2 regions of the Phycicoccus mangrovi genome follow, and region 1 is predicted to be linked to the other one. Evidence: riboswitches for the same ligand, from Rfam matches in the RefSeq annotation. Region 1 holds a riboswitch; the other holds the start of a gene.
The links. Region 1 has a riboswitch for glycine ahead of gcvP (aminomethyl-transferring glycine dehydrogenase). Riboswitches for the same ligand answer to the same signal wherever they lie in the genome.
Positions count from the first base shown of each region.

Region 2: another riboswitch for glycine. It lies ahead of gcvP (aminomethyl-transferring glycine dehydrogenase); the one in region 1 lies ahead of gcvP (aminomethyl-transferring glycine dehydrogenase).

Region 1 is NZ_JAHHWP010000018.1:86,636-91,048, forward strand. Features, by position in the region: gene gcvP (aminomethyl-transferring glycine dehydrogenase) at 1-2,591, opposite strand, end outside; glycine riboswitch at 2,648-2,744, opposite strand; glycine riboswitch at 2,745-2,843, opposite strand; gene speB (agmatinase) at 2,935-3,942, opposite strand; gene KMZ30_RS16650 (MFS transporter) at 3,939-4,413, opposite strand, start outside.
Region 2 is NZ_JAHHWP010000006.1:32,139-36,551, reverse strand. Features, by position in the region: gene ftsR (transcriptional regulator FtsR) at 11-739, shown strand; gene KMZ30_RS02790 (bifunctional nuclease family protein) at 736-1,227, shown strand; gene KMZ30_RS02785 (MerR family transcriptional regulator) at 1,387-1,974, shown strand; glycine riboswitch at 2,024-2,120, shown strand; gene gcvP (aminomethyl-transferring glycine dehydrogenase) at 2,193-4,413, shown strand, end outside.

The DNA.
Region 1 (4,413 bases):
GCCTCGATGAAGCGGTCGACCTCCCGCAGGTCCTCCGACTCGGTCGGCTCGACCATGAGGGTGCCGGCCACCGGGAAGGACATCGTCGGGGCGTGGAACCCGTAGTCGATGAGCCGCTTGGCGACGTCGTCGACCGAGACGCCGGTCGCCTTGGTCAGGGGCCGCAGGTCCAGGATGCACTCGTGCGCCACGAGCCCGGCGGAGCCGGTGTAGAGGGTCGGGTAGTACGGCGCCAGGCGCTTCGCGACGTAGTTGGCCGCAAGCACGGCGACCTTCGTGGCCTGGGTCAGGCCCTCGGCGCCCATCAGGCGCACGTAGGCCCAGCTGATCGGCAGGATCCCGGCGGACCCGCACGGTGCAGAGCTGACCGGACCGACCCCGTCGCGGCGGTTGAGGTCCGGGTGCATCGGGTGCGACGGGAGGAAGGGCGCCAGGTGCGCGCCCACCCCGACCGGGCCGACGCCCGGCCCGCCACCACCGTGCGGGATGCAGAAGGTCTTGTGCAGGTTGAGGTGCGAGACGTCACCACCAAAGGCCCCGGGCGCCGCCAGACCCAGGAGGGCGTTGAGGTTGGCGCCGTCGACGTAGACCTGGCCGCCATGCGCGTGCACCACCTCGCACAGCTGGGTGATGCCCTCCTCGTACACGCCGTGCGTCGACGGGTAGGTCACCATGATCGCCGCGAGCTGCTCGGTGTGCTGCTCGCACTTGGCGCGCAGGTCCACGAGGTCGACGGTGCCGTCCTCGAGGCTCTTGACCACCACGACCCGCATGCCGGCCATGACCGCCGAGGCGGCGTTCGTGCCGTGCGCGGAGGAGGGGATGAGGCAGACGTCGCGTGCCTCGTCGCCGCGTGACTGGTGGTAGGCACGGATGGCCAGAAGCCCAGCGAACTCGCCCTGGCTGCCGGCGTTGGGCTGGATCGACACCTTCGCGTACCCCGTCACCGCGGCCAGCCAGGACTCCAGCTGGTCGACCAGGGTGGTGTAGCCGCGCGCGCTCTCGGCCGGCACGAAGGGGTGGACGTTCGCGAACCCGGGGAAGCTGATCGGCTCCATCTCGGTCGTCGCGTTGAGCTTCATGGTGCAGGAGCCCAGGGGGATCATGCCCCGGTCGAGGGCGTAGTCCTTGTCCGACAGCGAGCGGAGGTAGCGCAACATCGAGGTCTCGCTGTAGTGGGTATTGAACACGGGGTGGGTGAGGAACTCCGAGGTACGCAGCAGCGCCCGCGGCAGACGATCGCTGCCGCCGTCCGGCGCCGCGCCGCCGGCACCGAACGCCTCGAGCACGACGGCGACATGGCTCGGCGACGTCGTCTCCGAGCAGCTCACGCCCACGTGGTCCTCGTCGACCCGCCGCAGGTGGACCCCGCCGGCAGCAGCCTTCCCGAGCACCTCCGCGGCCCGACCCGGCGCCCGGGCCAGCAGGGTGTCGAAGAAGGAGTCGTGCAGGAGCTCCACACCGGCCGACTCCAGGCGGTCGGCCAGGACTGCAGCGGTGCGGTGGACGCCCCGTGCGATGGCGCGCAGGCCTTCCGGACCGTGGTACACGGCATACATCGACGCCACGACGGCGAGCAGTACCTGGGCGGTGCAGATGTTGGAGGTGGCCCTGTCGCGGCGGATGTGCTGCTCGCGGGTCTGCAGCGCCAACCGGTACGCCGGGTGGCCGTCGGCGTCGATGCTGACCCCGACAAGCCGGCCGGGCAGGCTACGCTCCAAGCCTTCTCGAACGGCGATGTAGCCAGCGTGAGGGCCGCCGTAGCCGAGCGGGACGCCGAAGCGCTGAGACGAGCCCACCGCGATGTCGGCGCCCCACTCGCCCGGCGCGACGAGCAGGGTGAGGGCGAGCAGGTCGGCGGCCGCGGTGACCAAGGCCCCGCGCTCGTGTGCCGCCTCGACGAGCGCGCGGTGGTCGGAGACCGCCCCGGACGCACCGGGGTACTGGACGACCACGCCGAAGAGGTCTCCGTCCGGGAGTCCGTGACCGAGGTCGGCCACGACCACCTCGACACCGATGGCGCGGCACCGGGTCTGCAGCACCGCCAGACTCTGGGGCAGCAGGTCCGAGTCCACGACGACGCGTTCGGCCTTGACCCGGCTAGCGCGGCGCATCACGGTCACGGCCTCGGCCACCGCCGTTCCCTCATCCAGGAGCGAGGCGTTGGCGGTGGGGAGCGCGGTGAGGTCGCCGATGAGGGTCTGGAAGTTGATGAGGGCCTCGAGCCGGCCCTGACTGATCTCCGGCTGGTAAGGCGTGTAGGCGGTGTACCAGGCCGGGTTCTCGAGGACGTTGCGGCGGATCACACCTGGCAGCACTGTGCCGTGATAGCCGAGACCGACCATCGGCTCACCGGGCTCGTTGCGGTCAGCCAGACCACGCAGCTCCGCGAGCACCTCCTCCTCGCTGGCCGCGGCCGGCAGTCCGAGCAGCTCGGCTGACCGCAGGCCCTGGGGCACGGCAGCATCGACGAGCGAGTCGAGGGATTCGTACCCGAGCTCGGCCAGCATGGCGGCCTGGTCAGCGTGCGCGAAACCGATGTGTCGGGCGACGAAGGCGCCGTGGGCAGGGTCGATGGAGTCGACGGACATGGGCGGGAGGCTCCCTGGGTCGGGTGTCCGCACTGAGGACACCGTTGGATAGGTGACCTCCCCGCTCTGTCATGGGCCTGAGAGCTTCACCGTCACGTGGGGCGGCTTGCACCGTGGGCGCAGGCCGATGTGGCCTGACTTTTCAGAGTTCGCCTCATTGCAGCGGTCATGGGGGCCTGAGAGATTCGTGGGGAGATTTGCTCCTTCGGCGCCCGACCGTGGTGTCGGCCGGGACTCTCCCGCTGCAGTTCGAACGGCGATGATGAAATTGTTGGAATGGATGTTGGCATACCCGGACATCCAGTGTGGGTGGCGCAACGCGTGCGCCACCCACACCGTGACGTCACACGGAGGCCAGCGCTTGGGCGGGTAGGCCCGGTGCGTTGCCGATCTCGTGGTTCGCCATGAGGGTGACGAGGTCGTACACCACGGTGGCCGCCGCGACGGTGGTCGTTTCGGCATGGTCATAGTTGGGCGCGACCTCGACGACGTCGGCACCGACGATGTTCAGTCCGTTGAGCTGACGCAACATTGCCAGGAGCTCGCGACTGCTCAGCCCACCCGCCTCGGGTGTACCCGTTCCTGGGGCGAAGGCCGGGTCCAGGACGTCGATGTCGATGGACAGGTACACGGGGGTGTCTCCGACCCGCTGCCTGACCTGCTCAACGGCAGCGTCGATGCCGATCCGGTCGAGGTCGCTAGCGCGGATCGTCTTGAAACCGAAGTCTGCGTCTTCCTTGAGGTCAATCCGGTCGTAGATCGGACCGCGAATGCCGAGGTGCATCGAGTGGTCCTCAGCGAGAAGGCCCTCCTCGAAGGCCCGGCGCAGCACGGTGCCATGGGTCACCGGTGCATTGAAGTAGGTGTCCCACGTGTCCAGGTGCGCGTCGAAGTGAACCAGGGCGACGGGTCCGTGCTGTCGGACGACGGAGCGCAGCATGGGCAGAGCGATGGTGTGATCACCGCCGACGGCGATGACCCGTCGGTCGCCGCTCCCCCCCTGCACGTCGTGAGCATGCGCCTCGATCTGCTGGATGGCCTCGTCGATGCTGAAGGGCGTGCACGCTACATCTCCGGCGTCGACCACCTGGACCCGTTCGAAGGGAGCCACATCAAGCTCCACGTGAAAGGCAGGGCGGAGGTGGCGTGAGGACTTGCGGACCTCCAGGGGGCCAAAACGAGCACCGGGCCGGAACGATGTGCCGCCGTCGAAGGGCACCCCCAGGACAGCGATGTCGTAGTCGCTGACCGTGTGGATCTCGGGAATGCGGGCGAAGGTGGACAAGCCGGCGTAGCGCGGGACCTCCGTGCCACTCACAGGCCGGACGGGGTTGGGAACGCGGGTGCTCATGGCTTTGCCTCCAAGGCTGAAAGGGTCGTGTTCGTAGGTGTCGTGGAGTCGTTTTGAGATCGACCGGAGGCGTCAGACAGGCTGCGACCCGCCGTTTCCACACCCCAGGCAATCGTGACTGCGAGGCCGACGACGGAGATGGCCGCTCCGGCAAGCAGCACCCAGTTGACCCCGTGATCGAGGGCAAAGGGCATGAGGTACACCGCGACGGCCGCACCGATCCGGCTGGCCGCCGTGCCGATACCCACGGCCGTCGCACGGACCTCCGTCGGGAAAAGCTCGTTGGGGTACACGATCTCGAGGAAGTTGGATGCGCCCGAGAGCAAGGCAAACGCGCAGATCGCGCCGAAGACAAGAATGAAAGGCAGCCCGGGGACCAAGCCGGCGACCCCCCAGATCAGCGCGATCCCGGCGAACGTGTAGACGAGGAGCGCCTTGCGGCCGATCTTGTCGACCAGGAACAAGCCCGGC
Region 2 (4,413 bases), on a different contig from region 1:
CGTCCCCGCCGTGCGACCCCTGACCATCGGGGCGGTCGTCGCGGCCCTCGCCGAGGACTTCCCGGACGTCACCGTCTCCAAGGTGCGCTTCCTCGAGGCCGAGGGCCTCGTGACGCCCGAGCGCACCGGGTCGGGCTACCGGCGCTACACCGAGGCCGACGTCGAGCGGCTGCGCTACGTCCTGCGGGCCCAGCGCGACCTGTTCTGGCCGCTGCGGGTCATCAAGGACTCGCTCGAGGCCCTCGAGCGCGGCCTGGTCCCGGACGGCCCGGGGCGCCCGCCGGTCGTGCCCGACCCCGCCCCGGACCCCGCCGTGCCACCCGTCGCCGAGCTCGTCGAGACCGGCACCCCGCTCCGGCTGACCCGGACCGAGCTCGCGAGCGCCGCAGGCCTGGACGACGGCCTCGTCGCCGACCTCCTCGACCACGGGCTGCTGCGCCCCGGGGCCGACAGGATGCACGGGAGCGAGGACCTGCGGGCCGCGCGGGCGGCCGCCGGCCTGGCCCGCTTCGGCGTCGAGGCCCGGCACCTGCGCGCGGCGCGGACCGCGGCCGACCGCGAGGTCGGGCTCGTCGAGCAGGTGACCGGCGGCCTGCGCGGCGAGGACCGGCGCCGCGCGGCCGCCGAGGTGACCCACCTCGTCCTCACCCTCCACACCGCGCTCGTGCGCGCCGGCCTCGACACCCCGGCCGAGCGGCCCGGCACGGCGTCGGGGTCGCGGGGTACGGTGACGGGGTGAAGCTCATGGACGTCCTCGGCGTGCGGGTCGAGATGCCGGGCAACCAGCCGATCGTCCTGCTCAGGGAGCGCGACGGTGTCCGCTACCTGCCGATCTGGATCGGCGCGGCGGAGGCCACGGCGATCGCGTACGCCCAGCAGGGTGTCGTGCCCCCGCGCCCGCTCACCCACGACCTGGCGCGCACCGTCATCGACGACCTCGGGCACACGCTGACCCGGGTGCGGATCGTCTCGCTCCAGGACGGCGCGTTCCACGCCGCGCTCGACATCGACGGCGGCGGCGAGGCCGGCGGCACGACGATCGACTCCCGCTCCTCGGACGCCATCGCCCTCGCGCTGCGCGCCGGCGCCGACATCGTCGCCGAGGAGGCGCTCCTCGACGAGGCCGGGGTCGAGATGGCCGAGAGCGAGGACGACGAGGTCGAGAAGTTCAAGGCCTTCCTCGAGGACGTCTCCGCCGACGACTTCGACACCGAGACGGGGTCCTGACCGCGACACGCCGGTGAGCGTGCGGGGCCCGCGGTCGTTGACCGCCGTCACAGCCGCCCCTACTGTCACACCAGTCACAGAAGTGGCCGGGAGAGTGACGTCGATGTCATTCCCGGGCGTATCGTCGTCCGGAGCACCCGGCACCATCAGGAGGTAGGCGTGGGCTCCACCGGAGAAGCGCGACAGGGCGGCACCCCCGCGCCCGTCGTCGCGCAGGGCGTGCTGTTCGCCGACGACCTGCCCCAGCTCGACGACGAGGTCGGCTACCGCGGCCCCACCGCGTGCAAGGCGGCGGGCATCACCTACCGCCAGCTCGACTACTGGGCGCGCACCGGGCTCGTCGAGCCCTCGGTCCGCTCGGCCGGCGGCTCCGGCACGCAGCGCCTGTACGGCTTCCGCGACATCCTCGTGCTCAAGGTCGTCAAGCGCCTCCTCGACACCGGGGTCTCGCTCCAGCAGATCCGTGGCGCCATCACCGTGCTGCGCGCCCGCGGGGTCGACGACCTCGCCGGCATCACCCTCATGAGCGACGGCGCCTCGGTCTACGAGTGCACCTCGAACGACGAGGTCATCGACCTGCTCCAGGGCGGCCAGGGCGTGTTCGGCATCGCTGTCGGCAAGGTCTGGCGCGAGGTCGAGGGCACGCTCTCGGACCTGCCGAGCGAGCGCGCCGCGTCCGAGGGCGGCGCCGAGGCGGTCCAGCCGGGCGACGAGCTCGGCGCCCGCCGCATCGCGCGCCTCGCCTGATCCGCCGCCCCGGCCGCCGGCACCGCCGGTGGTAGGTTGAGCCTGCCGCTCACACCGTGCGGGAGAGTCCCCGGCACTGCCGGCCGGGGCGCCGAAGGGGCAATTCTCCCCAGAACCTCTCAGGCGCAAGGGACCGCACGGGACAGGCACCTCTGGAGGGTCCACCGACCCGACAGAGGGGGAGGACGCCAGCATCGTCTGCCCTCCGGAGGACCTTCGTGAGCACGCCAGCCCTTCCCGCCTTCGCCGCCCGCCACATCGGCCCCCGCGAGTCCGACCTCGCCGGGATGCTCAAGGTCGTCGGGCGCGAGTCGCTCGAGGACCTCCTCGCCGCCGCCGTGCCGGACGGCATCCGGTTCGAGGGCGTCCTCGACGTCGAGGCCGCCGGCTCCGAGGCGGCCGTCATCGGCGAGCTGGGCGAGGTCGCGGCCCGCAACCGCGTCGTCCCGTCGCTCATGGGCCTCGGGTACTACGGCACCCTGACGCCGGCCGTCATCCAGCGCAACGTCCTCGAGAACCCCGCCTGGTACACGGCCTACACGCCCTACCAGCCCGAGATCTCGCAGGGCCGCCTCGAGGCGCTCCTCAACTTCCAGACCGTCGTCGCCGACCTCACCGGCCTGCCGACCGCCGGCGCCTCGCTGCTCGACGAGGGCACCGCGGCGGCCGAGGCGATGACGCTGATGCGCCGCTCCTCGAAGGCCGCCGGCGACGCCGTGCTGCTCGTCGACGCGGCCGTCTTCCCGCAGACGCTCGCCGTCGTGCGCACCCGCGCCGTGCCGCTCGGGCTCGACGTCGTCGTCGCCGACCTCACCGAGGTGGGGTCGGCCGAGGCGCTGCGCACCGCCGCCGGCGACCGCGACGTCTTCGGCGTCCTGCTCCAGTACCCGGCCGCGGACGGCCGCCTCCACGACCTGCGGGCCGTCGCCGACGCCGCGCACGCGGCCGGCGCGCTCGTCACCGCCGCCGCCGACCTGCTCGCCCTCACCCTCGCCACCCCGCCGGGGGAGTGGGGCGCCGACGTCGCCGTCGGCACGACCCAGCGCTTCGGGGTGCCGATGGGCTTCGGTGGCCCGCACGCCGGTTACATGAGCGTGCGTGCCGGGCTCGAGCGCACGCTGCCCGGCCGTCTCGTCGGCGTCTCCGTCGACGCCGACGGCGCGCCGGCCTACCGCCTGGCCCTCCAGACCCGCGAGCAGCACATCCGTCGCGAGAAGGCGACCTCGAACATCTGCACCGCGCAGGTGCTGCTCGCCGTCATGGCGAGCATGTACGCGGTCTACCACGGCCCCGACGGCCTGCGCGCCATCGCGCTGCGGGTGCACGCGCACGCCGTGGCCCTCGCCGAGGCGCTGCGCGCCGCCGGCGTCGAGGTCGCCGACGTGCCGTTCTTCGACACCCTCGCGCTGCACGTGCCGGGGCGTGCCGACACCGTCGTGGCCGCAGCCCTCGCCGAGGGGGTCAACCTCTGGCAGCACGACGACGACACCGTCTGGCTGAGCGTCGACGAGACCACCGACACGACCGTGCTGGGGAAGGTGGCCCGCGCCCTCGGCGCCACGGCCCCCGAGCGGGTCGAGGTCGCCGCGCCGGCGTGGCCCGAGGCGCTCGTGCGCACCTCCGAGTACCTCACCCACCCGGTCTTCTCGGCGCACCGCTCCGAGACCGCGATGCTGCGCTACCTGCGCCGGCTCGCCGACCGCGACTTCGCGCTCGACCGCGGGATGATCCCGCTCGGCTCCTGCACGATGAAGCTCAACGCGACGACCGAGATGGTCGCGGTCACCTGGCCCGAGTTCGCGAACCTGCACCCCTTCGCGCCGCACGAGCAGACCCGCGGCATCCGCGGCCTCGTCGACGAGCTCTCGGAGTGGCTCTGCGAGGTCACCGGGTACGACGCGGTCTCGCTGCAGCCGAACGCGGGCAGCCAGGGCGAGCTCTCCGGTCTGCTGGCCATCGCCGCCTACCACCGCGCGAACGGCGACGACGCGCGTCGCGTCTGCCTCATCCCGAGCAGCGCCCACGGCACGAACGCCGCGAGCGCGGTCATGGCGGGGATGAAGGTCGTCGTCGTCGGCACCGACCCGGTGTCGGGCAACGTCGACCTCGACGACCTGCGCGCCAAGATCGAGCAGCACCGCGACACCCTCGCCGCGATCATGGTCACCTACCCCTCGACGCACGGGGTCTTCGAGGACACGATCACCGAGCTCTGCGGGCTCGTCCACGACGCCGGCGGCCAGGTCTACGTCGACGGCGCCAACCTCAACGCGCTCGTCGGGCTCGCCCGGCCGGGCAGGTTCGGGGCGGACGTCTCGCACCTCAACCTGCACAAGACCTTCTGCATCCCGCACGGCGGCGGTGGCCCCGGCGTCGGCCCGGTCGCGTGCCGCGAGCACCTCGCGCCGTACCTGCCGAACCACCCGCTCGACGCGGCGG